Regions from separate parts of the Spirosoma sp. KCTC 42546 genome, predicted to be linked through region 2. Evidence: riboswitches for the same ligand, from Rfam matches in the RefSeq annotation. Region 2 holds a riboswitch; the other holds the start of a gene.
The links. A riboswitch is a leader RNA that binds a small molecule or an ion and turns the genes downstream of it on or off. The one in region 2 is predicted to bind thiamine pyrophosphate.
Positions count from the first base shown of each region.

Region 1 (15,462 bases), 2.2 Mb from region 2:
TATACTCGTCGTTCAATGGTGGCTGGTTCGAAGGTTCCGTAACCCAAAACGCCCACAGATGGTCTAAATCCGGCTTTGCTGCTAAGCGGGCTACGTACTGTTTCAACCTAAATCCTCTTCCCGATGGTTAGTCACTACCTCAGCGTGGCCCGGCGCCACTTGTGGCAAAATTGGTCTGTCAATCTAATTAGCCTACTAGGACTATCAGTCGGGTTAGCTAGTGGTTTGATCCTCTTTTTGGTTGTCAATTACATGTTTAGCTTTGACCGGTACCATCCACACCTGGATCGGACTTACTGGCTAGTGACCGACGTCAAGCATGAAACAACGCTGCCGACCGATGCGGCACCGCGGCCATTAGCTGAAGTACTCCGGCGCAACTATGCGTTTGTGGAGAGTGCTGTCCGGTTGGAAACCTTCTTTGGGCGTACCCTGAGTGTCTCGAACGGGAAAGGTGGCTGGATAAAAAAGTTTGCCGAAGCCCGTACCGTCTGCTATACCGAGCCCCAGTACTTCGACCTGTTTGGGGTGGAGTGGGTGAGTGGCAACCCCAAGACGGCCCTCGCGGCTCCCAACACAATTGTGTTAAGCGAGCGCTACGCCCACAAGTATTTCGATACGGCAGATGCCCTGGGTAAGACGCTGCGCTTAGATAACCGAACCGACCTGACAGTTACAGGTATTGTTAAAGATCCACCGGCCAATACGCAGCTTCGGTACGATGCCTTCGTGTCCTATGCGACAATTCCCGTACTGGAAGGGCCAACGGCGCTAGCTGACTGGCAGGGGCTCCAGGCCATGTGCTTTGTGCGGCTGCGGGAAGGCGTCGACCCTGACCTGCTGGGCCAAAGCTTACCCGCAATTCGGCGTAAGTATCTACCTTCCCGGCAAGCCGCTCAGTTTGAGTACCATGTCTTGCCCCTGGCCGAACTCAATCACCAGCGAAGCGGTATGGCCCCGCGGCCAATTCTCTATGCCCTGATTGCGGTGGGCGTGTTGCTGGTCATGGCGGGCTGCGTCAACTTTATTAATCTGGCAACGGCCCAGGCAATTAAACGGGCCAAAGAAGTTGGTGTGCGCAAAGTGATGGGTAGTACGCGGGGCCAGTTAATTGGCCAGTTTATGCTGGAAACAACCTTGGTGGTACTACTGGCCTTGCTCGTTGCGGTAGTGCTGACTCAGTTGAGTTTGCCGCTAGTTAACCGAACGCTGGCGGCTCAGGTTGACATGCTACGCCCGGATCTGTCCATTCGGGATGTGGTTCAACCCCGGGCGGTGGGTTGGTTTCTCAGCTTGATCATCGGCGTTATTGTCCTCTCTGGTTTATATCCTGCGTTTGTGCTGGCGCGTTTCAGGCCTGCAACAGCACTCGCGAATAAACCCACAACGCGACTCATTGGCGGGCTAACTGTGCGACAGGGACTTATTCTGGGCCAGTTCGTACTGATGCAGTTGTTTATTCTGAGTGTCTTGGTGATCACGACTCAGCTTCATCACATGCAGCGAGCCGAGTGGGGTTTTCGCCACGAATCGACACTGGTTGTTTTCCTGCTGCAACGGGATGCCGTACCCCTGGCTACATTGCGTGAGCGGTGGCTGCAGGTGCCGGGTGTTGAGCAGGTGGCTTTTGGTAGTGATCCACCCGCGTCTCCCTACAACCGGCCAAGTCCGTTCAGTTACCATAAAATGAACGAGCCAGAACCTTTTGATACCCGGCTGCGGGCGGCTGATGAACACTACCTTTCTGTTTTCGACATATCGCTGGTGGCGGGCCGGAACATTCGATCCACCGATACGACCGGTCGCGAAGTGCTGGTCAATGAAACGCTGGTGAAACAACTGGGTATCTCCGCCCCATCCGCCGTAGTCGGTAAACCCATTCGGGTAAAAGATGCCGACCGGGTTATTGTTGGTGTTGTGCGGGATTTTCGAAGTGGGGACCTACACCAGCCCATTTTGCCGGTAACGTTGGTTCATGATCGTCCGCACAGCCGAATGGCCATGTTACGCCTGACCCCGACGAATTCACTCCAGACTCGTCAGGCCATTCAGCATGTTTGGGATGAACTGTTGCCCGATGAGGTTTACCGCGCCGAGCCGTTACCGGATATCATGAAAAGCTTTGACGAACTAGAGCGATTGGTGGCAGGGCTGGCTCAGGCATTTGCGCTGGTGGCCATCGGATTGAGTTGCCTGGGGCTATACGGGCTGGTTACGTTCCTGAGTGAGACCCAAGCCAAAGAGATTGGGGTTCGTCGGGTATTGGGTGCCCGAACGGAACAACTGCTCTGGTTGCTTGGCCGGGAATTTGGCAAACTACTCGGTCTGGGCTTTTTAGTGGCGGCACCGTTAGGGGGATGGATATTATCGGGTTGGTTGCAGCAGTATACGTACCGAATTTCGGTAAACGGCTGGTTAATAGGGGGTACGCTCCTGATAACTGGGCTAATAACTGCCCTGACCATCTCTCGACAGGCCCTAAAAGCCGTCCGTACCAATCCGATTCACTATCTAAAAAGCGAATAACAGGCTCGATCTTTCGTGTGTCGTTCTGACACCCTGCATCGTACTCTCCTTTACCTAATTCGTTCACTTGCTTATGAAGCTGCTACCTATTTGTCTTTTCCTATTGACGTTGACGACCAGCGCTCAGCCCACTACGCGTCAGCGTTTAATAGCGGGGAAGTCAGCCCCTGTTGAGATTTTATGGGATACGGCTGGAGTGCCCCACATTTATGGGCAAACGCTGGAAGCGATGTACTACGGCTTTGGCTATGCCCAGATGCATAACCATGCCGATCTGCTGCTTCGGTTATATGGACAGGCCAGAGGACGGGCGGCCGAGTACTGGGGCCCCAACTATCTGGATTCGGACAAGATCGTGACTCTATTTGGATTACCCGAGCAGTCCCAGAAGCAGTATACCCAACAGCCCGCCGATTACAAACCATGTTTAGATAGTTTCGTTCGTGGACTAAATGCGTATGCAAAAGCTCACCCGGAGGCTATCGGGGCGGAATTCAACCAGGTATTGCCCATTACCCCCCAGGATGTGCTGGCCCATATCAGCCGAGTGATTTGTCTGGAATTTATTGGGGGAAATGAAGCCGGAGCCGCTCGGGTCATGTTACCCGGTTCGAATGCCTACGCCATTGCCCCCACTCGCTCAGCCTCGAAAAAAGCACTGCTACTGGCGAATCCGCATTTACCCTGGGAAAGCTTCTTCCTATTTTTTGAGGCCCACCTGAACGGTCCCGGTTTCATGGCTTACGGAGCATCCCTGGTTGGTCAGCCAGTGCTTAACATTGCCTTCAATCAGCATCTGGGCTGGACCCATACCGTGAACACGATCGACGCGGCTGACCGATATGCACTAACGCTACAAGACGATGGCTATGTGCTGGATGGCGTTAAACAGACCTTCGAGAAGAAAAATGTTACCCTTCAGATCAGACAACCAGATGGGCAGCTTAAGCCGCAGACGCTTACCTATCGCTACAGCAAACAGGGGCCGGTGATGGAAACCAAAGATGGGAAATCCTTTGCCTTCCGGTTTGCCGGGCTGACCAAGTCTGCCACGGCCGCTCAGCACCATGCGATGGCGAAAGCCAACAATCTGGCGGAGTTTGAGGCAGCGCTCCAGCGAATGCAACTGCCAATGTTCAACGTTATCTACGCAGATGATGCGGGCAATATTCTATACGTATTTAACGGAAACGTACCTGTTCGTAGCGAAGGCGACTGGTCCTTCTGGCAAGGAGCTATTGACGGGTCCAGCTCGAAGTACATCTGGACGCAAACCCACCCGTACCGGGATTTACCCCGCGTGCTTAATCCACCGTCTGGGTTTGTGCAGAACGCCAATGACGCACCCTGGAGCTGTACGTATCCAGCCGTGCTAAACCCGAAAACGTTTCCGGCTTACATGTCGCCCGTGGGTATGCCGCTTCGGTTACGCCCCCAGCGGTCGATTAATCTGGTTAAAGATGACCAGTCGATTCGTTTTGACGAATTAGCCGGGTATAAGCAGAATACAGGCCTGGAAGCCGCCGACCGATTTCTGGATGACCTATTGGCGGCTGTCGGGAACTATCCGGACTCGCTGTCGCAACAGGCGGCTTCCGTGCTCAGTGCCTGGGACAAAACAACTAACCGGGATAGTAAGGGAGCCGTTTTGTTTACGGCCTGGTTCGACCAGTTCAATCCCGGAATGGTGGCAGTTGGCTGGGACCCGCAACGCCCCGTCAGTACCCCAGATGGCCTCAGGGATCCCAAAAAGGCGGTTGAGTTACTGCGAAAAGCAGCCACACAGGTGCGTGATCGGTATGGTCGACTGGACATTGCTTGGGGAGACGTAAACCGATTTGGCCCGGCTGGACAGGACTACCCTGCAAATGGGGGCTCTGAACAATACGGTATTTACCGGACCATTCAGTTTGCGCCGGACCCCAGAAAGCCTCAGGTAAATCGGGCGGTTGCCGGAGATTCCTACGTAGCAGTGACCGAATTTGGCGAGAAGCCACGCGCGCAGGTATCACTCAGCTACGGAAACGCGAGCCAGCCGGGCCATAAGCACAATGGCGATAGTTGGCAGCGCCTGTCTGAGAAGAAACTCCGGGAGGCTCTACTGGATAAACCGGCAATTCTGCGTCAGTTGGAAAAAAGGGAAATGTTAACTCCATAATCATTACGGAACCGGATTATCTGCTGGTACACGCCCATTTTGCTGATAATCCGGTTCCGTGGTAGACCTGATTTAATCTAAGAGGTTGCCTGAAAACCCGAAAACCCGGCACCGGCCGCCCGACTAAATTCCCTGAAGAGCAGGGCTGTTAAGTTCTATCGTCTTTACCCCCCACCCCCCTAAAGGGGGAATACTCCGAAGTGGATTTTCTCCCCCTTTAGGGGGGTGGGGGGTAAAATAAGCCAATAAAAGAGACTGATTAAGTAAAGGGAACGCTAGAACTTAACGGCTCTGCCCTGAAGAGGACTTTATCGGATGACGAGTAAAATCGGCGACCGCAAGGGTCTCCTAGGTCTCTGCCACACCAAAAACCCGCTCGGGCGATTTGGTGTCGGCTATAAAAAAGGCATTGGGCGTCAGTTGGGTGAACTCTTTAAAGTCCCGGACCAGGTGCTGGTAGTCGTAATAACCCAGTTGGATGGCAACGCTTAGCCAATCGAGAGACGGACGTGCGTTTTTTAGTTTCATAGCGTTTTCAAAGCGAGCAATGCGGGCGTACAATTTGGGACTGACACCCTCCCGTTCCATAAACTGCCGATAAAACTGCCGCTGGGACAAACAGGCCTGATTGGCCATCCAATCGAGCGAAACCGTCATGGGGTTTTGTAGTATAAATCGACTCACGTTGTCGATCGGACGAGGATGCCTGCTCTTGGCTCGGTTGATCAAATAGAACAGAAAGGTTTCCACAATGGGAATCATGTCCAGATAGTGCTTCGTATAACTCAACCGCTCATTTACCCGGCGGATTTCGGTGGAGAATACGGATTCGGCATCCACAAACGTATTGGTCAGTTCGTGCGAAGGAATCCCCGTTAGTCGAAACAAGGCTCCTGGTTGAAACTGAACCTGAAACACCATGAAATTACGCCCAACGTGTCGGTTAGTCACAATTGAATATTGGCCGTTAAGTGTTGAGCGTGTTTTTTCAAGCAAGTTACCATCAAATCCATAGGCTTGTTTTTCGGGGTCTTTCGGATAAAATGCCAGCGAATTTTCAGCCCGTGGCCAATACGATTTAACGGGTAAAATGGGCATCGACGCCGGAAATAAACAACCTACGATCTGTAACGTTCGCACGTAGTCACGCAGGGCAGGACTAGGAAGTCGGTAGTCGAATATGGCGTCCATAGTAGTGATGGATAATGGATAATGGGTAATGTACAATGAATAATGGATAATGAGTAATGGATAAAAGGCTGGTTATTATTCATTACTCATTATCCATTGTACATTCCCCATTATTCATTCGCTTATTTCAACGCCAGGGGTGGTCCCAGAATGGTCATCCCATGTTCCTTGTGCATTTTCTGGCTTAACTCCTCCGTTGGTGGTCCTTTCAATTCATTCATTTTCAGGAAAAAATCTTCCAGCTGTCCCGCTGGCTGCACCATGTATACCTGCTTGCCGTGATCTGACAATTGAATCCAGGTGTGGGGTATGCCACGGGGGGCAAACACAGTGTCTCCTGCTTTGGCTGTAAACTGATCGGTACCTACCTGAAAGATGTATTCTCCTTCGATAATTGAAAATAGCTCATCCTGATCGTGGTGTACATGGAGTGAAGGACCGATCTTTTCTTTACCAATGTACTCAAAAACAGCTAATTGTCCATTGGTGTCTTTGCCAGATATTTTTACGTCGTTGACGTTTCGCCCCCGATAGGGCGTATGAACCCCAAAACGGGCGTCGCCTGCTTTGACCATAAAGGGCTTGGGCGGAGCAAGTTGGCTGTTAGGGGTAGCCTGAGCTACAAAGGCCGACGCTGTTCGTGTGGATGCGGCCACCGTGGATGCGGCCGCCGTGGATATGGCCACCGTAGATGTGATCAGGAATTGTCTGCGTTGCATAACGAGTTCTAGTTAAGACTGTTCTGCAAAGGTTTCTCGTAAGCCAGGTTGTTTAGTGGTAAAAATCAGCCATGTTCATAGTCACTAACTTCCTTCAATTTTAACGTAGTAAAACTAGTCCCTTCCCTATATAGCTTTTGCTCTTGCTACTGAATCTATGTTGTGCTGGCTTTCCGCTAGGTAGTCAAACACCCACATTGTAACGGTAAAAAGAAGATGATTGAAACAGATAGCTTACTATGTTTGGTTTGTGCACAGGAGGAGAAACTTTTAGTGCAAATTTGCCATTTATAGTTTGTAATTTTGCACTATACATTCATGCCTAGCTTATGCAAGCGGTTCTGCCAGTTACTAGCATTATCAGTCAAGCCCGACAAGGGGTTTTGCGCCGACGCGTTGATGAAGTCGCTCGCTTGGTAGGTCTCACCGATAAAGAAATGGCCCGTATCCTGAATATGTCCATCAGGGGACTGCATGGGAAAGCCAACGCGGCACGATTGAGTCTGGCCGCTAGCGAACGGCTGTTGTTGCTGGAGCGACTCGTTCAACGAGGACTTGCCGTTTTTGACGGGCGAGTTGAGCTGTTGGCACGTTGGCTACGCACACCACTGGCTGAATTGGCTTACCGGCCAGATACGGACCTAAGCCTTCAGGAAATCACCCTTGGCTCTCTTCGAGATATGGGTAGCTTTACTCAACCAGTTCAGCCAGCTTCTAAAGCAACGACCCCTACTTTGTCGAATGATGAGCTCGCCGTAGTAGCCCAATCACCCTTAGCTGTATTGGATACGGTATCGGGTTTCTCACTGGCCGAAGATGTACTGGGCCGCATTGAATGGGGTATAGCCGGGTAAGTGAATGGACGTATATCGTATCCATAAAGAGCCCTATCATCGGGAGCCTTTATCCGTGGTGGGAAGCCATCGACATGGTGGCCGTTGGAATCCAAAAGGTATTGGTATCCTTTACACCAGTCGTACACCAGAACTGGCCTTGCTGGAAACGTTGGTTCATTTGCCTCCCTTAACCTTAGCTGAACTCCCTCAACTGTGGTTAACAACCCTACGTTTACCTGACGAAGCCGACAACATTTTTTGGCTTGATCCTACGAAGCTACCCGCTTATTGGAAGAGGGGCACCTTGAGCGAAACCCAAACGATACTAACCGACTGGTTGCAAGCGCCTTTTTGCTTAGCCATGGCGGTGCCTTCGGTCATCTTAGAGATATCTTACAATCTGTTGTTGCACCCCCAACATGCTGCCTTTGCGGAGGTGGAAGTAGTCAGTCAATCGTCCATATCACTAGATAGCCGGTTGCGTAAATGAGCCATTTTTTGATCGACCAATTCGTAACGTGCCAGATTACTCACACCAGCCAGCGATTTTGGGTATAGGCATCGTTCCAGAAATACCATTCCAGTCGGCTTGATATACGGAAAGCTTCCCGCATTTGGTCTAGCTCAATTGGTCCGGCAGTTTCGGCATAGGCATCCGTGAGAGCGAGCATCTGGTTTACCGACTGGTCGAATGCATCGCCCGCGTAGGTGTCGATCCAGGCCCGATACGGATTTTCCTGAATGGCCTGCTGGTAGATGTACTTACCCACCTGCCGATAAATCCAGAAACACGGCAACACGGCAGCGGCACCTACGGCAATGGCTTGAAGGGATGTGGTGGCCAGCAAGTAGTTGGTGTAGGCAAAACAGGCGGGCATTTTCCGGGTTTCTGGCTGGATGTTGTACAAGGTGAAGTACGTTTCGTGCAGAGCCCGTTCAACAAGAATGGCATTCTGCGCGAACTGCGTAAACTGAAGCATGTCGTTGGGCGTTGCGGCCCGTGCCGCTAACTGGTTCAATGCCCGACTGAAGTCCGTTAAATACAGCGCGTCCTGCTGAATGTAATACTGGAATGTAGCCCCCGGAAGGCTCCCATCCAGTAAGTTTCCCACAAAACCATGATCGAGTATAGCTTCATAAACAGGACTGATGTCCTGCCAGAGTTGGTCGGTGAATTTCATAGTAGCTCTATTGCCAGCAGTTAAAAAAGTGGTGAACAGGCCCGTGTCCGTGCCCTAGCTTGTAGACAGCCCCCATCTGAAGTGCCTGTGTGACATAGTCTTTGGCTGCAGCAACGGCATCGATCACGGATAATCCTCTTGCCAGCCCAGCGGCAATGGCGGAGGAGAGCGTGCAACCTGTGCCGTGCGAGTTTCCTGTTGTTATGCGGGCGGTTGGAAAGAAATGCTGTTCATGTTCCGAGAGGTACAGGAGATCCGTGCTTTCGTCGGCAGTCAGGTGGCCGCCTTTTACCAGAATGGCCCCTAGGCATAGTTTGGCTAACTCTTCCGCTGCTGGTTCCATATCGGCCAGTGTTTCAACAGATCGACCCAATAATACACTTGCTTCGGGTAGGTTAGGCGTAATGACGGAGGACAGAGGTAGTAAATAGGACTTAAGCGCGTCGACGGCTTCGTCTTGCAAGAGTTTATCCCCGCTTTTGGCCACCATAACCGGATCAAGCACAATAGTCGTTACCCCGAATTCGGTTAATGTTTTAGCCACTTGCACAATAACTTCGGGCGAGTGAAGCATCCCGATCTTAACGGCATCGACCCCAATATCGCTTAGTACAGCCTTCATCTGTTCGGCAATAAAGGCCGGAGATATTGGCAGAATGCCTGTAACGGCTTTAGTATTTTGAGCTGTTAAAGCCGTTATCACCGACATGCCGTAGCAGCCAAGCGCGGCAAATGTTTTAAGATCGGCCTGAATGCCAGCCCCTCCACCACTATCCGAACCGGCAATCGTTAATACTCGTGTGTAGGTTTTCATGCTTAATTGAGAATGAAGGTTCAATTGTGAGTGGTGTCAGGTTCTAAACCTGACACGCGTTAGGTTTCTCAAAACCGTTGGTATGATTTCACTAGGTTTTGAGAAACCTAACGCGTGTCGGTTTTAAGAAACCGACCCCACTTGTGCATCATCCATCAACCGAATGAGTTCCCGGCTAGCCTCATACGGTGAGGGTTGTCCGCAAATGGCCGACACCACTGCAGTACCCAAAGCTCCGGTCTGTCGAATGGACTGTATGTTGGTTGCGTTGATGCCGCCAATAGCAAAGGTGGGTAGGCTGGTTTGTTGGCAAATGGCCCGTAACCCAGCTAATCCCAAAAGACTGGATGTATCCTGCTTGGTACCCGTCGGAAAGATAGTGGCGATGCCCAGATAATCCACATCGGCGTCACGAGCAGCTTCCAGTTCGGTCAAATTGTTAATCGACAGACCAATAATCTTGTCGGGGCCGATGAGCGAACGCACTAACGCGCAAGGCATGTCGTCCTGTCCCACATGCACGCCATCGGCATCGATCGCCATGGCTATATCGACCCGGTCGTTGATGATTAGTTGGGCTCCGTAGGCTTGTGTAATGCGTTTTAAATCTAGTCCGAGGTCCAGAAAGGCGCGGGTCGATAGCTCTTTCTCCCGGAGTTGGACCCAGCGAACCCCCGCCCGACAGGCCTCTTCCACTACGTATGCCAGCGTATGGCCCGCCTGTTGGGCAATAGCGCTATCGGTTACTAAATACAACTGACTCATGCCCATGTCAGCTTAAGTCGTTCGTCAATCTCCGATTCGGTCAGTTCATACAAGGCATCCAGGAAGTTAACCTGCAAGCTACCGGGGGCCAGCTTTTTCTCCGCGGCCAGTTCACCCGCAATGCCCATAACGGCCATGGCGTGTGTTGCCGCCTGAAAGTAATTGGTATTAACGGCAGCGAAAGCACCCGTCAGCGCAGTAGCCGTGCAGCCCATGCCCGTTACCTTAGTCATCAGGGGATGACCATTGGCTACAACGGCCGTCTGTTCGCCCTGGATGATGTAATCGGTTGCGCCACTAATCACGACCACACTGCCCCATACAGAACTCAACCGCTTTGCTGCGTCGACGGCGGCTTCGGAACCGTATAAACTGTCGACACCTTTGGTTTGGGCATTCAATCCCGCCAGTGCCATAATTTCGGAGGCATTTCCCCGGATGATATCGGGTGGGGCCAGGGCCAGCAATTCTTCACTAACCCGATTTCGGAAGGTTGTTGCGCCAACGCCAACGGGGTCAAAAACAATAGGCTTCCCAAGGGTTTTAGCCTGCCGCATCGCGAGCTTCATACCGGCCACAAACGTGGCGTCGAGCGTACCAATGTTGACAACCAGCGCACTGGAAATCGAAACAAACTCTTCAACTTCGTCGGGAGCATGGACCATCGCGGGCGAAGCCCCCAGTGCCAATAGCGCATTGGCCGTGTTGTTCATGACCACGAAGTTGGTAATGTTATGGACTAGCGGAGCCTGCGTGCGGATACGCTCGATATCGGTCCAGATGGATTGAGGAGATTGAGTCATGTTGCTGCTAATGAGTTCGGTAAACAGCAACTTTAGGAGAGCGGAGCGCATCTCGGTAACTTTTCCCTACGGCAGTACGAGCTGCATCAGGTAGTGAGGGTATTCTCTCAGTCAGTCCAGATTTGGTACTGACACCCCTAAAGTTGTGTTGGCAAAGGTAGGGGATAATGAATTATAGAATGACAAAAAAATAAGTCTGTCTCTTGACTTTAGAAAGTTTAAGATAGCTTTACGGGCAATATTCCTACTCCTTAAAATCTGTGAAATCGACCGCTATTCGTTACCTGCTGCTCCTGCTCTTTACGCTGGTAGCCACTTGGCAGACCATCGCCCAAACCCCTGACAATACCTTCATAAATGGCGATCTGTTACCTAATGCCCCCGAACTCGCAGCTCGTGGAACCTACGGTGTTGGCGTGCGAACCCTTAAACTAGTTCACAAAGATCAGGTTGATGTGCTGCACCAGAAAGAGGGAAATAGCCCACTGTATGATCGTCCGCTGACGGTTGAAATCTGGTACCCGGCTCGTATTTCGGCCAATAAGCCAGCCACCGTTACTTATGAGTCGGTGCTTGGTCGGGCCAACGACCCTAAACGACCCCTTATTCCGTTCACGTTTGCTGGCCGGGCTGCTCGCGATGCTGAGCCAGATGCCAGCGGTGGCGCGTACCCATTGGTTATCGTGTCGCACGGCTACCTCGGTTCTCGGCTGCTGCTCACCTACCTAACCGAAAATCTGGCGTCGAAAGGCTATGTTGTTGTCGCGATTGATCATACCGAATCGACCTACAGTGATGCGGCTGGTTTTCCAAGTACACTGCTGAACCGTGCGCTCGATGATCTGTTTGTACTGAACGAAATGGCCCGACTGAGTGCCAAGTCCAGTACTACTTTTCTGGCTGGCCTGCTCAATGCTGACAATACGGCGTTGGTTGGTTATTCGATGGGAGGCTACGGTGCACTCAATGCCGTTGGGGCGGGGTACAGTCCTCAGGCCGTTAAGCTGTTCGGTCAACTGGCGCAGGGCAGTACGGCCCTTGAAGGCCGCTCAATGGATTCGCCAACCTTTAAAGCTTCGCTCGATCCGCGAATTAAGGCCGTTGTTGCCTTTGCGCCCTGGGGCATGGAGCGCGGTGTCTGGGATGCTAAAGGGCTGGCGGGTTTGACCTTGCCGACGCTGTTTGTGGCGGGGAGTAAAGATGATGTATCGGGTTACGAAAAAGGCATCAAAGCTATTTATGACGGAGCCATCAATGCGGACCGCTACCTGCTGACCTACGTAAATGCCCGGCACAATGTAGCACCCAACCCACCACCCGTAGCCTCACTCCAGCCCGGCGTGTCTGTTGATGAGTACATGCATTATGCCGAACCAGCCTGGAATGAACGCCGGATCAATAACATCAACCAGCACTTCGTTACGGCATTTCTGGGTATTCATCTCAAGAAAATGGAGTATACGAAGTACCTGGATCTACCCGAAACAGGCGCTGCTGGAACGTGGACCGGCTTCAAACCCCGCATGTCGGTTGGGCTGGAAATGCGGCACGCGAAGCCGTAGGAACTGTATAAGCTGAAGTAAGGATAGCCCATCATCCGCTAGATTGTGGTGTCAGTTTCTTAAAACTGACACGATAGGCTGGTTCTCATACATAGCGTATTTATGCCATTCCCGATTCCAATGAGGAAAAAAGAAGATGATGAAGAAAGCTTACCAAACGATCTTCGCTTTCCGGCAGGCCGTTCGGTTGGTTCCCAAAGTCGGTTAGTGAGGGAAGATATTGCATAAAGAAAGACTGGTAATGAGCCGTTTCAATAATGGAACTGGCGCGCGACCGGGCGTAGGGGTAATCAGGCCGGTATTCGAGAATGATACCGGCGATGCGGCCACATAAGTCTTTGTACGGCTTGAAAAGCTGCTGGCGATTGTCTTCCGTAATGTGGTGGGTCAGATACGCTTTGCTGGCTTCCCGGATAACGATGCTGTGCAGCGCTATAATGTCAATAGCATCGGTAGGCGCCTGTCCAGTGGGTAGCGAAGCACCCTTTAAAAGCAATATGTGTAGAACACGCTCTAATTTCTCCTTCGGATCAGTTAAGTTATTGGTCTGGAAAATTAACTGGTATTCAAGCCATTGCCAGTACCAGGCTACCATGTATACCAGCAGCCGGTGTTTGTTTTCAAAATAGCGGTAGATACTGGCTTCCTTCGTACCAATCCGATCTGCCAGCTTCCGAAACGTCATATCTTCAAAGCCGATTTCTGCTAACAATAAAACGCCCTGCCGAACAATTCGACGCCCCAGGTCTGAGCTTTCCGGATCACGCAGAAATAACTTCTCGTTCATCCGTACAAGTACACTATATTCCATCTATTGACTAGTTTGTCCGTTTCTGTAAAAATCGCTTAACGAAGAAACAAACTTTCGTGGATAAAAGTTATGTTTGCAATAATGATAGTAATACTATCAAAATATTAAGTAATACACTTATGAATTCATCTGTATATCAACAACCACAACCATCGCCTAGTCAACGGCTATTCCGGTTACTGGGAACCGAGAAAAAAGATATTGGCTACATCTACCTGTATGCGCTGGTAACCGGGTTGATAAGCCTGTCTTTACCGCTTGGTATTCAGGCTGTTTTCAATCTGGTATCGGGCGGGTTGGTTTTTAGCTCTGTGTATGTGCTGATAGGCCTTATTATTCTTGGCGTGTTTATTTCGGGTATGCTATTGGTCGGTCAAACGACATTGGTCGAAATTATTCAGCAACGGATTTTTGCCAAAGCCGCTTTTGAATTCACCTACCGACTTCCCCGAATTGAGCCGAAAGCCCTGCCCGTCCGCGATGCGCCTGAGCTGATGAACCGCTTCTTCGATGTATTGACGATTCAGAAAGGGCTTCCCAAGCTACTGATAGACCTGACGGCGGCAGCCGTGCAGATTTTGTTCGGAATTATTCTGCTCTCGTTTTACCACCCTATTTTTCTGGGATTTGGCTTGTTTACTTTACTCACCGTCGTGGCTATCAGCTGGTTTTACGGCCCACGTGGATTACGAACTAGCCTGAATGAATCGAAGTATAAATACAAGGTGGTAGCCTGGCTGGAAGACATGGCCCGCGATCTGCCGATCTATCGCCAGCGTGAAGACGCTCTGGAGCCTATTGACCGGATGGACGAGCTGGTGGCTAGTTATGTAGCGCATCGTACCGATCACTTTCGGGTATTGAAACGACTGTTTTACAGTGCTGTTGCGTTCAAAGTGCTCGTTACGGGTGGGTTGCTCATTCTGGGTACAACCCTGGTGGTTGGGCGCGAAATGACGCTAGGTCAATTCGTTGCGGCTGAACTGGTTATTGTCCTGATTACGAGTTCCGTAGAAAAGCTGATCTCCGGAATCGATACGGTGTTTGATCTGCTGACGGCGGTTGAGAAAATTGCAACTGTAACGGATTTACCCTTAGAAACCGACACTGAAACCCATGCTTAATCTGTCAAATCAACGGGTAGACGGACAGCTTTTTAGTCACTACCCCCTTAAAACACTCCACGCCCTGCCTAAACCCGATGCAGGTCGGCGACTGGGCCGCTGGATGCAGGCCATTTTACTCATTAGCATCCTTGTGTTGTTTCTGCCCTGGCAGCAAAATATCAATGGAGAGGGCAGCGTAACGGCTTTAACCCCACAGGACCGCCCACAAACGGTGCAAAATGCCGTGGCTGGCCGCATTGAGCGATGGGCCGTTCAGGAAGGTCAGTTGGTGAAAAAAGGAGATACCCTCCTGATTATCTCCGATATCAAAGACGACTATTTTGACCCTAAGCTTCCCCTTCGGCTCAATGAACAACTGGGGGCTAAGCGCGGTAGTTTACAGGCAACAGGAGCTAAAATTTCGGCACTGGATGAACAAGTCGCTGCCCTCAGGACTGGCTTACAGGTTAAGTTAGCATCGGCCCGAAACAAAGTTCGGCAGAGTGAATTTAAGGTTATTAGTGATAGTACCGACCTGATTGCTGTCCGAAAAAACTACCAGATCGCTGTGGACCGGTTGGAGCGATTTGAGAAAGGGCACAAGAATGGGCTGTTCTCCTTAACCGACCTGGAAACCCGTCGGCTGAAGTTGCAGGAGGATTATGCGAAAGTAATTGCGCAGGAAAACAAATTGAATGTATCCCGACAGGAACTGATCAATACCCGGCTCGATCTGAGCACCATCCAGGCCGATTATCAGGAAAAACTAGCCAAAGTGCTTTCGGATCGTAGTTCGGCAGTTTCCTATCAGGCCGATGCAACGGGTGAAATTTCCAAACTACAGAACAAGATTAGTAGCGTGGATGTACGGCGCGGCCTGTATGTTGTGCGGGCTCCGCAGGATGGCTATGTAGTCCGGACGTTTAAGGCGGGTATTGGCGAGTTGATCAAAGAGGGTGAAACCATTACCACCTTGCAGCCGGTAAATCC
Region 1 covers NZ_CP041360.1:6,584,739-6,600,200, reverse strand. Annotated here, with positions in the region: gene EXU85_RS27110 (hypothetical protein) at 1-67, shown strand, start outside; gene EXU85_RS27105 (ABC transporter permease) at 124-2,526, shown strand; gene EXU85_RS27100 (acylase) at 2,600-4,684, shown strand; gene EXU85_RS27095 (helix-turn-helix domain-containing protein) at 5,033-5,875, opposite strand; gene EXU85_RS27090 (cupin domain-containing protein) at 5,998-6,594, opposite strand; gene EXU85_RS27085 (DUF2384 domain-containing protein) at 6,924-7,448, shown strand; gene EXU85_RS27080 (RES family NAD+ phosphorylase) at 7,453-7,920, shown strand; gene tenA (thiaminase II) at 7,961-8,611, opposite strand; gene thiD (bifunctional hydroxymethylpyrimidine kinase/phosphomethylpyrimidine kinase) at 8,619-9,425, opposite strand; gene thiE (thiamine phosphate synthase) at 9,549-10,190, opposite strand; gene thiM (hydroxyethylthiazole kinase) at 10,187-10,993, opposite strand; TPP riboswitch at 11,040-11,142, opposite strand; gene EXU85_RS27055 (alpha/beta fold hydrolase) at 11,254-12,555, shown strand; gene EXU85_RS27050 (TetR/AcrR family transcriptional regulator) at 12,656-13,366, opposite strand; gene EXU85_RS27045 (ABC transporter transmembrane domain-containing protein) at 13,486-14,490, shown strand; gene EXU85_RS27040 (HlyD family secretion protein) at 14,483-15,462, shown strand, end outside.
Region 1: linked by a shared signal. The riboswitch ahead of thiM (hydroxyethylthiazole kinase) and the one ahead of EXU85_RS00420 (TonB-dependent receptor) in region 2 are both predicted to bind thiamine pyrophosphate.

Region 2 (15,462 bases):
TTCCATCTCCATAATCTAAGGTATAAGCCTCCTTCAATTTCGGGCAGTTTGGTCCTATCTGAAATACTGTTGGTGCGCTAACACATGTATCCGCATACGTTAGCCCCGGTCCACTGGAATTATCGTTAAAGTTGGCCACTAAGTTAGGCAACCCTAATTGGCTGGTTTTTCCGCCGAGCGATTGTCCCGCTGGATTAAATTGTAAACTATCAAGCAGCCCCCCATTTGGATTTTCGATGGTACCCAATGAAGTACTTCCCTTTATCGCTACGTAAATTCGACCGTCGGGACCAATCTGTATGGACCCGTACTGCCTCGTTGTACTACTATCAACAACCGTTTTTGAACTGGTTAATAGCGAATCCTTCTGACTCAGGTCATACTTTAAAATATAAGAAGCTCCTTTCAAACTACCGTCACTATTTGTATCGGCGAGCATTGTAACATACAGACTCTTGCCATCGGGCGAAAACTCTACCCCATATGCTTTGGGCGGTGCCGGGCCTAAATCAAGCGTTCGATTGAACGTCATTGCACCCGTCGAATCATTGAACGTATAGAGATCAATGGAGTTTTTGGGTGGCCCAGGAATAACAACAGCCAATGGGCGATTGCCTTCATTCCCACTTGTTGTATCGGCTGGTCCAATTTTCATATATCCTTCGGCATTAGCCAGCGAGTCAATGACCTGTCCACCTTTGTATGTAGTGACAATAGGCGATGTGGCCCGGGTTAAATGCTGAATTTGAAATTCATTTGTTCCGTATTTCCGTGTAATAACCCAAAAGGTTGAATCGCGTGTATTTTCTACGGAAGCCGACTGCTCGGTACTCTGATTAGAGATCGGAACGTTCTTTTCAACAATGGCACCCTTCCCACCATTCTGGCGCATATCAACAACACTATACGTTAGTGTTTTCTTACCCCGAATTTCGGAAGTGGTATACACATAATACAAGTACTCGCAGCCCCGGCAGGTTGGTTTTGGGACAATCAAAGCCGACTGTGTAGAGTGCGTACTACCATCCAGCGGAATCTGGACGGTAGTTGTATCTCCCGGCACGAGTGATTTCAGTGGCTTACCATCTTTGCCGTAAATAATGATACCATCCGTATAAAACAGTAAAACGCCCTTGGTATTGGCAATGGACGAAGAACCTTCAATAGTACTTAAACTTCCATCTGTGATGGGTTTAGGTGTACCGCCACCACTAAAATCCAAACCGGAGTTCTGGCCAAAATACCACTTCACCCCCTGCGACTCTTTCTTTTCGCCACAAACATCGACGTTAATCCGATTCTGATATGAACAGCCATTAGGACTAATAGCTTCCACCGAATAACAGCCAGAACTATCGACCTGTATACTTTGCGTCGTATCTCCTTTGGGGTACCATATATACCGATAACCCGATTGAGTAGTGCCAGCGTAGGGATCAAGTGTTATTTTCTCGCCTTTACAAATGGTGGTATCCGTCCGCCAGTTGGTAAAAGACGGAGGAGGAGTACTGATATTAATACTTCGCGTTGCTGTCTGTACCGTTCCACTGACGGTACGGGTCAAGGTGATGGTGTAGTTACCAGGCATCAGATAAACATGCCGGGCCGCGGAATCCTTTTGCGTCGTAATTGTGCCACCGTCACCAAAACTCCAGACCCGGGTTGTTACGCCCGTTGTTACGCTATCTGTAAACGTTAGGGAATCCGCTTTGCATTCCTGATCGGGAATGCAGGCCTTTCCACTAATTTTAATTTCCTGTGCCCAGGACGTAGTCAGTCCTGCCATTAGAAACAGCACAGCCCAAACTCCAACTACACGGATATAACTGCTAAACCTTAACATGAAGAAACGCTGAATAAAGCCACCCTCTCAAATTCACTCCCTCGGCATAACAACAACAGGGGCATTACGTTAGTATAAACGACGGTGTTTCGTTAAAATTTTATTCCCTGAGCACCGTAAAAGCCCTTAAAATTCGCCTAATTTTATAGATTGTTGTGTTGTTAAATACTTCGTTCGTACTGATAACGTTGCAACAATAAAGTTGGCCCAGTCTTTGCCCTGATTTTGTTATCATGCTTAAGAAATATTTACTGACGATGTTGACACTGACCCTGAGCCGGATGGCCTTTGCCCAGGACCCTCAGTTCACTCAGTTTTATGCTGCCCCTCTTTATCTGAACCCAGCCTTTGCTGGTTCGGCACTGGCTCCGCGTATCACGGCAAATTACCGAAATCAATGGCCTGCCATTACCAACTATGTGACAACGATGGTTGCGGTAGATCATTTTATCGAAAAATATAATAGCGGTGTTGGTCTGATGATTCAGAGTGACAACCAGGGACAGGGAAGGATTCAGTCAACGGATATAGGGTTGCAATATGCATACCAATTCCAGGTAAGTGAGTCATCATTTGTACGTTTAGGCTTGCAGGGTTCTTACGTGAACCGTAGTATTAACTATTTCGGCCTGACAACCGGCGATCAATTTACGGATCGGGGCTTTATAACAGGTAGCGTTTCCGGCGATCCAGCGTTGCAAGGAGGTTTACCCACGAATAAATATCTTGACTTTTCGACGGGTGGCCTTTTTTACTCCGATTGGTTCTGGATTGGTGCATCAGCACACCATATCAATCGCCCATCTCAGGGGTTCTTCAACAGCGAGAACGAGCGATTGCCGATGAAAACCAGCATTCAGGCTGGTCTGCGCATTCCACTGGCTGGCTTTACAGGTTTAGCTGATGAACAGGATCGGGAAATTAGTATATCGCCCGTGATTATGTACAAGCATCAGGGCAAGTATGATCAATTGGATTTAGGCGCTTACCTGACCTACTCTCCGCTAACAATCGGAGCATACTACCGAGGTATTCCTTTTAAAAAATATGACCAGACGCTTAACAATCATGATGCGGTAGCTGCGTTGATTGGCTGGCGTATGGAAAAGTTCTCCATCGGCTACAGCTACGATGTCACAATTTCGACCCTCGGTAACAGCGGTGGCTCACATGAGTTGTCGCTCTCCTATATTTTCGACAAGCCAGAAGGCCGTCGGCCGGGTGTAAAACGCCGGGATAAGAAATTGCCTTGTCCGAAGTTTTGATTCTACTTTTCTAAATTAAAAGGGACTGATTTTAAAATCAGTCCCTTTTAATTTACCCCAGTTTCTTATACCTTATCCGAGTGGGCGTTGCCTCCGATCCTAAGCGTTTACGGCGGTTCTCTTCGTATTCCGAAAAATTACCCTCAAACCAATACACCTGCGAATCACCCTCGAAGGCTAGAATGTGGGTTGCAATACGATCTAAGAACCAGCGATCGTGGCTGATGACAACTGCACAACCCGCGAAGTTTTCCAGACCTTCTTCCAGCGCTCGCAATGTGTTGATATCAAGATCATTGGTAGGCTCATCCAGGAGCAACAGATTCGCGCCTTCCTTAAGGGTCATGGCTAGATGGACCCGGTTGCGCTCCCCACCTGATAGAGTTCCAATTTTCTTCTCCTGATCGGCTCCACCAAAGTTAAACCGACTTACATAGGCCCGCGCATTGGACTGCTTTCCGCCCATTATAATCCAATCGTTGCCCCCAGAAATCGTTTCATAGACCGTTTTATTGGGGTCAAGACCGTCGTGTTCCTGATCAACATAAGCCACTTTTACCGTTTCACCAACATCAAACGTACCTGAATTGGGTTTATCTCTCCCTGTAATTAGTTTAAAGAGCGTCGTTTTACCAGCTCCGTTGGGACCAATAATTCCTACAATACCACCCTGCGGTAACCGGAACTCTAAATGTTCGAACAGAAGTCGATCGCCAAAAGCTTTAGAGACATCCTCAGCTTCAATGACTTTAGCGCCTAAACGCGGCCCGGCAGGAATGAAAATTTCGAGTTTTTCATCGCGCTGTTTGGCGTCTTCATTCAAGAGTCGCTCATAGGCCCCTAAACGAGCTTTTGATTTGGCCTGACGAGCTTTAGGGGCCATTTTCACCCATTCCAACTCACGTTGCAACGTTTTCTGACGTTTCGATTCTGTTTTTTCCTCTTTGGCCAACCGATTTTGTTTCTGCTCTAACCAGGAAGAATAATTGCCTTTCCAGGGAATACCTTCGCCCCGATCAAGTTCAAGAATCCAGCCGGCTACATTATCCAGAAAATAGCGATCGTGGGTTACGGCGATAACCGTGCCCGTATACTGACGAAGGTGCTCTTCTAACCATAATACAGATTCTGCATCAAGGTGGTTAGTAGGCTCATCAAGCAATAATACATCAGGTTGCTGGAGTAGCAAACGACACAACGCTACCCGACGTTTTTCACCTCCGGATAGATTATCAATCAGCGCATCAGATGGAGGGCAGCGCAGGGCATCCATTGCTCGTTCCAGTTTCTGATCAAGCTCCCAGGCGTTGTAATGGTCAAGTTTCTCCTGAACCTCACCTTGCCGGTTAATAAGTTTATCGAAGTCGGCATCAGGATCGCCAAAGGCTTCATTGATTTCGTCAAATTCTTTCAAAAGGCTCACTACTTCCTGTACACCTTCTTCTACAACTTCTCGTACTGTTTTGCCAGCCTCAAATTTTGGTTCCTGTTCAAGCATCCCAACTGAGTAGCCGGGGGAGAAAACAACTTCTCCGGTATAATTTTTGTCTATTCCTGCAATGATGCGCAATAAGGTCGACTTACCGGAGCCATTCAGCCCCAGAACGCCGATTTTTGCACCATAAAAAAAGGAAAGGTAGATGTTCTTTAGGATTTGTCGGTTAGGCGGAATATTTTTACTCACGCCTGCCATAGAGAAAATTATGGTTTCCTGACTCATTAATTTCTGATAGATTTGTGTTGGCAATAATCCTCAAATTTAACCCACAGCGCAGCCTTAACCAAGCACAGTAATGGAAAACGCTTCACTGGTAGATGAATACGGTTACGTCAAAGACGGAAAGGTATTTTTGAAAGGCTACCTGAATTACGAAGACCGCCAGATCGGCGAAGTCAAACGCACCGAGCAGGAAGCGCTCGATTATTTTAAAAACCGCTTCATCATTGCTGAGAACAAAGTCAGTCAGTTAGAAAAAGACATCGACGAAGCTCAGAACAAAGGTTCGTACCTGACGAAACTGGTTCAACTCCGCAAGAAACTGCTCGGCTTCGATGCATTAGGGGATTTCCCCCCGCTGCTCGATCGGCTGGACGAACAAGAGAAGTTGCTGGCCGATTTGATTACGGTCAACCAACGGAAAAATCATGACATTAAGCGGGCCTTGATTGCCGAAGCTGAAGCCATTGTTGACAGTACTGACTGGCGAACAACGGCCGATGAGTTACAGGAAATCAAGACCAAGTGGATTAAAACCGGCCCTGTAGACAAGTCGGTTGAGGAAGAAGTGGAGGGTCGGTTCCAGGAGCTTCTGGATGGGTTCTTTCAGCGTCGACGTGAGTTCTTCAACGAACAGAACAAGGTTATTCAGGAACGCCTGGATAAATACGACGAGCTTATCCGGCTGGCTTTCCGGGCTAATCGCTTGGGCGATCTGGATGCTGCGTTCCAGGAAGTCCGGCGACTCAATAATGCCTGGAAGGCGGTTGGCGAGGTTCCGATCAAGAAAAGTGGTAAACTGTACAAGCAGTTTAAGAAAGCCACAACCATGTTCTACGCGAAGTACAACGACGCGAAAGGCATTGTTCTGGTTCCAAAGATTGACCCCCGCATAGAGGCTCAAATGAAAATGGCCGATGAAGCGGAAAAACTGTCCAAACAATCCGACATCTTCGCGGCTGCCGAACGAGCCAAAGTATTGCTGAATAGCTGGAAAGAAATCCGGGTGCCGTTTAAACTACAGGACAAAGTTGTTAATGAACGCTTCCGGGCTGCCTGCGACAAAATTTTTGAACTGAGTTATCTAGGCCGTGTGCTAACGCGGAAATACCCGGCCTTTGAACTCAAAAGCCAGTCAGAACAGATTCGGACGAAAATCCGGGAGATGGAATATCTTGTAAAACGCGAGAAAAACGATCTTCAGTTTGCGTTACAGGATGCCGACGGTCTCGACCCGAACAATGACGAAGACAAGCAGATTCTGAATAAAATCAATACTCAGAAGCGTAAAATCGCGATGAAAGAAACGATTCTGCGTGAGCTACAGAAACAACTGGAAACAGCAGGGTATTAAGATTCTTATACTACAGGTTTAATTTCGCGAAACGTGCCCTGACTACAAAACGGGGCACGTTTCGCGTTTTGGTATTGTTATTAGGACATGGAAACGAACCTGGTTAAATCTGATTTTATTGTCTCCGATACTGACTTTCGTGCGGCTATTGTTCCTGGCAAATTCGTGCGGCTTGAATACCTGACCGATCTTAGTGAGTTTATCAAAGCCGACGTGATGATCAAGCAACTTGTTGTGGAAAATGGGGCAGAGTGGCTTGAGTTAGCTACTGGCGAGACAATACCACTTGATCGAGTTGTGAGCGTTTCAAGCAAACTATCCCCGAAATATCCTGGTTATGGCAACTATTCATGTGATTGTTAAACCAGAATACTGTTACAAGAAAATCCCCGTAGAAATAGCCTGAGCTATTTCTACGGGGATTTTCTTGTAACAGTAACCTAGTGTCTTTTAATCAATCATCTCAAACCCACAATACGGCACTAGCACCTTTGGAATTCGAATACCTTCTAGGGTTTGATTATTCTCGAGAATTGACGCCAGAATACGTGGCAAGGCTAAGGCCGAGCCATTCAGCGTATGCATCAGTTGCATCTTAGCCTCAAGTTTCGAGCGAAGTTTGAGTCGATTAGCCTGGTACGTTTCGAAATTAGAAACTGAGCTAACCTCCAGCCAACGCTGTTGAGCCGCCGACCAGACCTCCATGTCATATGTAAGCGCCGATGTGAAGCCCATATCACCACCGCAAAGTCGCAGCACCCGATAAGGCAGTTCTAGTTTCTGCAATAATCCCTGCACATGCTGGCTCATTTCTTCCAGAGCTGCGTATGAATTTTCTGGTTTCTCAATCCGAACAATTTCGACCTTGTCAAACTGATGCAACCGGTTCAATCCACGAACGTGCGCTCCCCACGAACCCGCTTCACGACGGAAACAGGGCGTATAACCCACGTTTTTAACCGGCAACTGATTTTCGGGCAGAATCACATCCCGGTAAATATTGGTGATGGGTACTTCGGCCGTTGGGATCAGGTATAATTTATCCTCCGTGGCAAAATACATTTGCCCTTCCTTATCTGGCAACTGGCCGGTGCCGAAGCCCGAATCTTCATTAACTAGAATAGGCGGCTGTACTTCTACGTATCCGGCTTTTAGGGCTTCATCGAGGAAGAAGTTAATCATCGCCCGCTGAATCCGGGCACCCTTTCCTTTGTAAACCGGAAAACCAGCTCCTGCAATTTTGACTCCAAGTTCAAAGTCAATAATGTCATACTTCTTGATCAGCTCCCAATGCGGTTGTGCTTTTTCGTGAAGTGCTGGCTTTTCTCCATGCTCCAATACCACTTCATTATCATCGGCAGTACGCCCTGCGGGAACGCTACTATGAGGTATATTGGGAATCGTCACTAAAACCGCTTGCAGATCGGCTTCAATCTGGCGAAGCGTATCGGCAAGATCTTTAGAGCGTGCTTTCAGATCCGCCGTTTCAGCCTTAGCAGCTTCGGCAGCAACTTTATCACCGGCTTTCATCAACGCGCCTATTTGGCCTGCTTTAGCATTGGATTGGGCTAATACATCGTCAAGTTCGCGTTGAGTATCCCGTCGTTGCTGATCGAGCGTGAGCACTTGTTCAACAACAGCCTCGGCATTGGCAAAATTTCGTTTGCGCAGTCCCGCCAGGGTGGTGTCTTTATTCTCGCGGATAAAATTGAGTTGAAGCATTCGTGTAATTAAGGTTCAGTACCCTTTGCAAAAGGCTGATAGTGAGTCAATAGTAGTTAGTAAGCTACGCTTTAGCAAACAGTCCATCATTCAGTGCATTCAAAGCTTCTGCTTTGTAACGACCATGAACGAGTAACGACAGGTTACTTTCCGTACCTCCGTAGGAAACCATCCGGATTGGAATGTTCTTCATGGCATTGAACACTCGAAGTGCAACACCTTCATTATCAGCACTAAAATTCCCTACAATGCAAATAATCGTCTGATCATAATCGGGTTCTTCCAGCGTGCAGAATGTATTAAGTTCATCCGTAATTTCCTGAATACGCTCTGTGTTATCGATTGTGACCGACACCGACACTTCGGATGTAGTTATCATGTCGACCGGCGTTTTGTATTTCTCGAATATCTCGAAAATCCGGCGTAGAAAACCATAGGCATTTAGCATACGGGTTGAGTGTATATACAAAGCGGTAATGCCATCCTTAGCCGCAATCGCTTTAAACACCTGATCACTGGTTTTGTCGGCAATGAGCGTACCAGGGGCGCTGGGGTCCATTGTGTTTTTTAAGCGAACCGGTACACCGAACATACGCGCAGGCGTAATGGTGGACGGATGCAGAATTTTCGCCCCGAAGTAGGCCAGTTCAGCCGCTTCATCGAACGTTAGTTCGCGAACCGGGAATGTATTTTTCACGATACGCGGGTCATTATTATGCATCCCGTCGATATCGGTCCAAATCTGGATTTCTTCCGCGCGTATGGCACCACCAATCAGCGAAGCGGTGTAATCCGAGCCTCCTCGTTTGAGATTATCGACTTCTCCACGCGGGTTTCGGCAGATAAAGCCTTGTGTAACAATAATTTGTTTATCGGCATGCTGAGGCAATATCTCGGCTAACTTTTGCTCGGTATAATGGATTTCCGGCTCGTTATCGGCATCAATCCGCATGAATTCCAGCGCAGGTAGTAAAGTGGATGTTACACCTTCCTCATCCAGATAGGCCTGAAAAATTTGTGTGCTGAGTAATTCGCCTTCAGCCACTAACTCTTTCTCCTGCTTCAGCGTGAATGGCTTGATACCCGTTAGAGACCGGATAAAGGAAAATTCGTTATCTATAATTTTTTGTCCGGCCGCTTTGCCATCGGTCGTTCTGTACAACTCGTCGATAAAGCTGTCGTAATGCGCTTTAAGCGTATCAATTTTAGCATTAGCTTCGGCATCATTGTTCGCTTTAAGCGATTCGCCAATGGCCAGCAGGTTATTCGTTGAGCCAGACAAAGCTGACAAGACAACAATCTTGCGCGTGTTATCTTCGGTAATCAAGTTGCGAATCGACCGCATACGCTCGGGCTTCCCGACAGACGTACCGCCAAATTTCCAGACGTACATTTTTTTAAGAGAAAGAGTGAATGAGCGACAGAGCGAATTGGAAAGGACAGTACTAGTGGCTCTTTCACTCATTCACTCCGCTTCGGCGGTCCGATTTCGCTCTTTAAAATTTACTATAAACTTGTTGTTGTAATCCGAGCATTTTGATTGCTGTAATAGCGGCTTCGTCACCTTTGTTACCATGCTTCCCACCCGCTCGATCAAGAGCCTGCTGCTGGTCGTTAGGCGTTAGGACACCAAATATGACGGGCTTATCGGTTTTCAGACTAACGTTTGTTAAGCCCTGTGCTACAGCGTGGTTGATGTAGTCATTGTGTTTGGTTTCTCCCTGAATGACACAACCGAGTGCAATCACGGCATCAATGTCATCGCGCTGAGCAAACCACTGGGCTCCCAGACTTAGCTCATAGCTCCCCGGCACATTACCCCGAATGATATTTTCGGATTTTGCGCCATGCTGAAGCAAGACCTGGTAAGCACCTTCGAAAAGCGCTTCTGTAACTTCCGTATTCCACTCTGAAACCAGAATAGCGAACCGTCGACGGCTGATATCGGGTAGCGCGTCGGTTGAAAAGACGCTTAGGTTTTTTAAGTCTGATGCCATGTGTTTTTTGTCATGCTGACGAAGGAAGCATCTTCGTCGAATGAGTTTTTAGCTACCACTATATTTAAACGCTCTTACCGAAGATGCTTCCTTCGTCAGTATGACAAAAACAAAAAGGACAAAACCTGAGTCGGTTTTGTCCTTTGCTGTATTGATTAGTCAAGTACGCTTACGACTCACCGACGGTTGCTTCAAGTACGGATTTGTACTTCTTAGCACTACCAGCTTCTGCGGACTCGCCGTACTTTTCAATAATTTCGCTATACGTTTCTATCGCTTTATCATTTTGCTTGGCTTGCTCGTAAGCAATAGCCAGCTTCATGAGATAGCCAGGCGTAAAGAATTTGTTCGCCTTATAGTCAGCAGCCTTTCTATAGTAGTCAGCAGCTTCGTCAAAGCTTTTCTTCTCCATGTAAGCATCACCCGTAAGCGCATAAGCACGCGCCTGTACCAGCAGATCCGACGAACTAAAGCTTTTCAGGTGCTCAATAGCGTCATCGTATTTCCCTTCTTTCAGCAATGCAACACCCGAATAGAATTCGGCCAGATTACCGCCTTTGGTAGAGCCATAATTGTCAGCGACCGCTAACAAACCTGGGGTTTTACCATCGCCATTCAGGGCTTTTTTCAGCGAATCGGCTTCGAGTTGATAAACCGAAGGGAACATTTCGATTTGTGCCGTTTCGTCCTGGCTACTGATATAATAACGATAGCCAAAGTACCCAGCAACCAGCAATACAATGCCGCCGAGAATACCTAATACAATATTCTTGTTCTGCTGGAAGTAATCGCCAACATCCTCTAACTTTCCTTCTAATGCGTCTGGGTCTTCCAGAAACTCCAGTCCGCTATTCTTTTTGCTCATGCTTTTGCAATTTGGATCGCAAAATTAGGAATATTTACCATTGCGGAAAAGCGTAAGCCTCAAAAGTTTATGAATCCTGTGCTACTTATTGAGATATATCTCGCACGGCCATGATCTCTGATGCCCGAACTTCCCGAATTTGATGGGCCAGTAACGTCTCAATAGCGACTGCTTCGCCGGTTAACGTTACAAATTCAACCTCAAATGCTTTTCCTCCATTATACACTGTTAAAATCGTGCCAACATCGCCAGCTTTCAGATTTCCGTCTGCCAAATCTTCCTGCAATACAACTAAATCGAATTCGCTCATATCTACATAAGTACCCTCTTTTAAGTAGAGAAACGCTATATCCTACCCCTTATTTCGTAAAATTAACTTAACTTTGCTGCGCTAATCTTATTAAGGGGTGCCCCAATACAACGGGCTGAGATTATACCCATTGAACCTGCGCGGGTAATGCTGCGAAGGGAAATGAATTCACAGAACTAATCTGTGAGTGTTTACAAACAATCATCTCTAACCAAAGGTAGGTTTGGCCCCTTGCCTATCGTCACGCTTTTTCGTCATGAAAAAACCGACGACCTACTTTATGCTGATGGCCCTATTGTGGCTATCGCCACTGTCCACCTGGGCTCAATTATCTATTACCGGCACGGTTTCAGATGCCGATGGGGGTACGCTGCCAGGCGCAGCCATTACACTTGAAGGCACCTACAAGGGAACGTTCACAAACGCAACAGGCGCATTTCAGCTCACAAACCTTAAGTCAGGTACTTTATCTCTGCGCATATCGCTGCTGGGTTACGAGCCCCAGATCCAGCCAGTCAACCTGACTGAAAACACGACGCTTGCAATCAAATTGACCAAAACAGCAGTTGCGGTCGATGAAGTCGTGGTCAGTGCGACGCGCGCTAATCAGAAATCAGCTATTGCTTATACAGATGTAACACGCCGGGATTTAGACAAGCTGAATCTGGGTCAGGATGTGCCGCAACTGCTGAATTTTACCCCTTCCATAGTAACAACCTCCGATGCAGGGGCGGGCGTGGGTTATACCGGCATTCGTATCCGCGGGTCTGATGCCACACGGGTAAACGTAACGTTGAATGGGATTCCTTATAATGACGCCGAATCGCAGGGAACGTATTTTGTAGATATGCCCGACTTTGCTTCATCAGTGAGCAGTATTCAGATTCAACGAGGTATTGGTACCTCAACCAATGGTGCCGGGGCTTTTGGGGCATCGGTTAATATCCAGACGAACAAGCTGGAAACGAAACCCTATGCCGAAGTTAATCTTTCGGGTGGTTCGTTCGGGACACGGAAAGCGAATGTTCTGGCAGGTACTGGCCTGATTAATAATCATTTTGTCTTGGATGCCCGCTTGTCAACCATCCATTCCGACGGATTTATTGACCGGGCCTTTTCAAACCTGAAATCGTTTTATCTGTCGGGGGGTTATTATACGGATAAGAGTTTTATACGCCTGAATGTCTTTTCAGGTCAGGAACAAACATACCAGGCCTGGAATGGTGTTCCAGAAGATATTCTGAAGACGAATCGGACATATAACTCATTCACGTATGACAATCAGACGGACAATTATCAACAGGATAATTATCAGCTAATTAGCTCATTTGGGTTAAGTAAAAACTGGCGTCTAAATGCGTCTTTATTCTACACAAAAGGGAAAGGATATTATGAAGAACTTAAGCCCAACGACCCTTTTAGCAAGTACAATCTGCCTAACGTAGTCATTGGTGATTCGATTATCAAAAGCACCGACATCATCCGTCGGAAATGGTTGGACAACGATTTCTTCGGCAGCGTTTTCTCCCTCGACTACAACAGCTTTGGCAAACTCACGGCCAACATTGGCGGTGGCTGGAATCAATATCAGGGTGCCCACTTCGGCGAGATTATCTGGGCGCGCGTAGCCGGGAACACCAACATCCGGGACCATTATTACGACGACAATGCCACAAAAACAGACTTTAATCTGTATGCAAAGGCATTTTATCAATTCAGCAATAAACTCACTGGATTTCTCGACTTGCAGGTACGAACGGTTGGTTACTCGTTTTTGGGCTTTAACAGTAAGCTCCAGAATGTGCAACAGAATGCCAACCTGACGTTTTTCAATCCCAAAGCGGGGCTAACCTATACAATCAATGACCATAGCACAGCTTATGCATCGGTAGGCGTTGGCCACCGTGAACCCAACCGCGACGATTACACTCAATCAACGCCTGAGAGTCGGCCAAAAGCTGAGCAGTTGATTGATTATGAGGCTGGCTATAAAATCCAATCAGAAAAACTGGCGTTTACGGTCAATGGCTACTACATGAGTTACCAGAATCAGTTGGTCTTATCGGGGCAAATAAATGATGTGGGCGCTTATAACCGGGTGAATATCCCCACCAGTTACCGCGCCGGGCTTGAATTGGAAGTGGGTGCCCGACTGGCGAAACAACTTCGCTGGAATGTGAACGCTACGTTTAGCCGTAATAAGGTCAAGAATTTCACTGAATACCTGGATAATTTCGATACCGGAAATCAGGACAGCCGTCAATATGGCCAAACGGATATTTCGTTTTCTCCCAATGTAATTTCAGGCTCTCAATTATTATTCACACCCGCAAAAGGACTGGAACTGGGGCTGCTTTCGAAATATGTAAGCAAGCAGTATCTGGATAATACATCCAACGATAGCCGGAAACTGAATTCCTATTTCACAAATGATATCCGACTCATTTACAGTATCAAGCCAAAATTCGCGCAGGAAATCGCCTTTACGCTGCTCTTCAACAACGTACTGAATGAGCTATATGAATCAAATGGCTACACCTACGCTTACATCTCGGAAGGGAAAGTGGCCGCGGATAATGCATATTACCCACAGGCCGGACGGAATTTTCTGGCGGGGGTGAGGGTTCGTTTCTAAACCGGGATTTAGCTGATTCGGGGATTTACTGGATTTTGTTTTATGATTCGCTTCAAAGAAGCGCAGAGCAAAATCCAGTAAATCCACAAATCAGCTAAATCCCGGTTTAGATTGCCTGCTCCAGATCCTGAATCAGATCCTCAACATCTTCAATACCAACGCTGAGCCGGATAAGAGTGTCTTTCAGACCATTCTTGATGCGTTCTTCTTTCGGAATACTGGCGTGGGTCATACTGGCCGGGTGCGTACAAAGCGACTCCACACCACCCAGGGATTCGCCCAGGGAGAATACATGGAAGCTTTCCATCACACGCACAGCTTCGGGCATCGAATCGCCCTTGAGCTCAAAGGATAGCATACCACCGAAACCCCGCATTTGTTTCTTTGCTAGTTCATGGCCAATGTGCGATTCCAGTCCGGGATAATAAACCTGGCTTATCTTTGGGTGCTGCTGTAGATACTGCGCCACTTTCATAGCGTTTTCGCAATGCCGCTGCATCCGAATATGTAGCGTTTTGATGCCCCGAAGGACCAGAAAACAATCTTGCGGACCTGGCACGGCCCCGCAGGCATTCTGGATAAAGGCTAGCTTCTGGGCCGTTTCGTCGTCATTCAGGACAATAGCTCCCATAACCGTATCCGAGTGTCCCCCCAGGTATTTCGTAACGGAATGCATGACAATATCAGCACCCAAATCGAGTGGGTTTTGCAGATAGGGCGAGGCAAACGTATTATCGACTACCAGTTTGATGTTGTGTGGCTTAGTAATAGCTGCAATAGCCGCAATATCCACTAGCCGCAGCAGGGGGTTTGTTGGCGTTTCAATCCAGACCATCTTTGTAGCGGGGGTAATAAGCCCATCCAGATTAGTCGGGTTCGACAAATCGACGAACTTGAATTTTAGCCCAAACTCCTGAAACACGCGTACCATAATCCGGTAGGTGCCACCGTATAAATCATTGCTGGCAATAATTTCATCACCGGGCTTGAACAGCTTTAAAATGGCATCCGTAGCGCCAAGTCCAGATGAATAACAAATACCGTGCTTACCGTTTTCGAGTGCTGCGAGGTTATTTTGCAGCACCGTTCGGGTAGGGTTCTGGGTCCGGGCGTATTCATACCCTTTATGCTTTCCCGGCGACTCCTGTACGTAGGTCGACGTCTGGTAAATAGGTGTCATAATGGCACCCGTTGTGGGGTCCGGCTCAATACCGGCATGGATGGCTTTGGTTCCGAATTTCATAGTCAAATGTAACGAAGAATATACTATAGAGCCGAGCTTGTAAACTGGGTTTAAACCACAACCACCATTTACCCGTTTGATAGAGTGTGAAATTAGCTATTCCTAAATCAGTTACTGGTCCGGCCCTTGCTGGTCTTGCATTATCGGTAACACCAATTGTATTTACATCGTTATTGACCTACTATGCAGTAGTTCATGAGGCTGCTATTGCCGAGCTTTCGGCCTGGCAATGGGCAGGAATCACCGTTGCCTGTGCTATCACCTCGGCAGGGCTGACCCCGCCAACAATGCTTGCGCTGATCTTTGGCTATTTTCTGGGCTGGCAGGCAGTATTGCCCCTTTTTGTTATCAATTTTGGTGGTATTCTGTTCATCAACCTGCTTGTTCGCTGGCTGGACCATGACCGATTTCTGGCTTTTATTCAGCGAAACCCCAAGGCCCAATCCGTACTCGACCGTATTCTGAACAATGAATTAGAGGTCATTTTTTTTGCAAAGCTATCGCCTATCCT
Region 2 covers NZ_CP041360.1:96,511-111,972, reverse strand. Annotated here, with positions in the region: gene EXU85_RS00470 (gliding motility-associated C-terminal domain-containing protein) at 1-1,843, opposite strand, end outside; gene EXU85_RS00465 (type IX secretion system membrane protein PorP/SprF) at 2,077-3,108, shown strand; gene ettA (energy-dependent translational throttle protein EttA) at 3,161-4,828, opposite strand; gene EXU85_RS00455 (DUF349 domain-containing protein) at 4,902-6,179, shown strand; gene EXU85_RS00450 (hypothetical protein) at 6,267-6,542, shown strand; gene serS (serine--tRNA ligase) at 6,630-7,901, opposite strand; gene EXU85_RS00440 (aspartate kinase) at 7,966-9,294, opposite strand; gene ribH (6,7-dimethyl-8-ribityllumazine synthase) at 9,398-9,898, opposite strand; gene EXU85_RS00430 (tetratricopeptide repeat protein) at 10,068-10,763, opposite strand; gene EXU85_RS00425 (DUF4926 domain-containing protein) at 10,849-11,073, opposite strand; TPP riboswitch at 11,157-11,251, shown strand; gene EXU85_RS00420 (TonB-dependent receptor) at 11,330-13,708, shown strand; gene EXU85_RS00415 (cystathionine gamma-synthase) at 13,815-14,951, opposite strand; gene EXU85_RS00410 (TVP38/TMEM64 family protein) at 15,038-15,462, shown strand, end outside.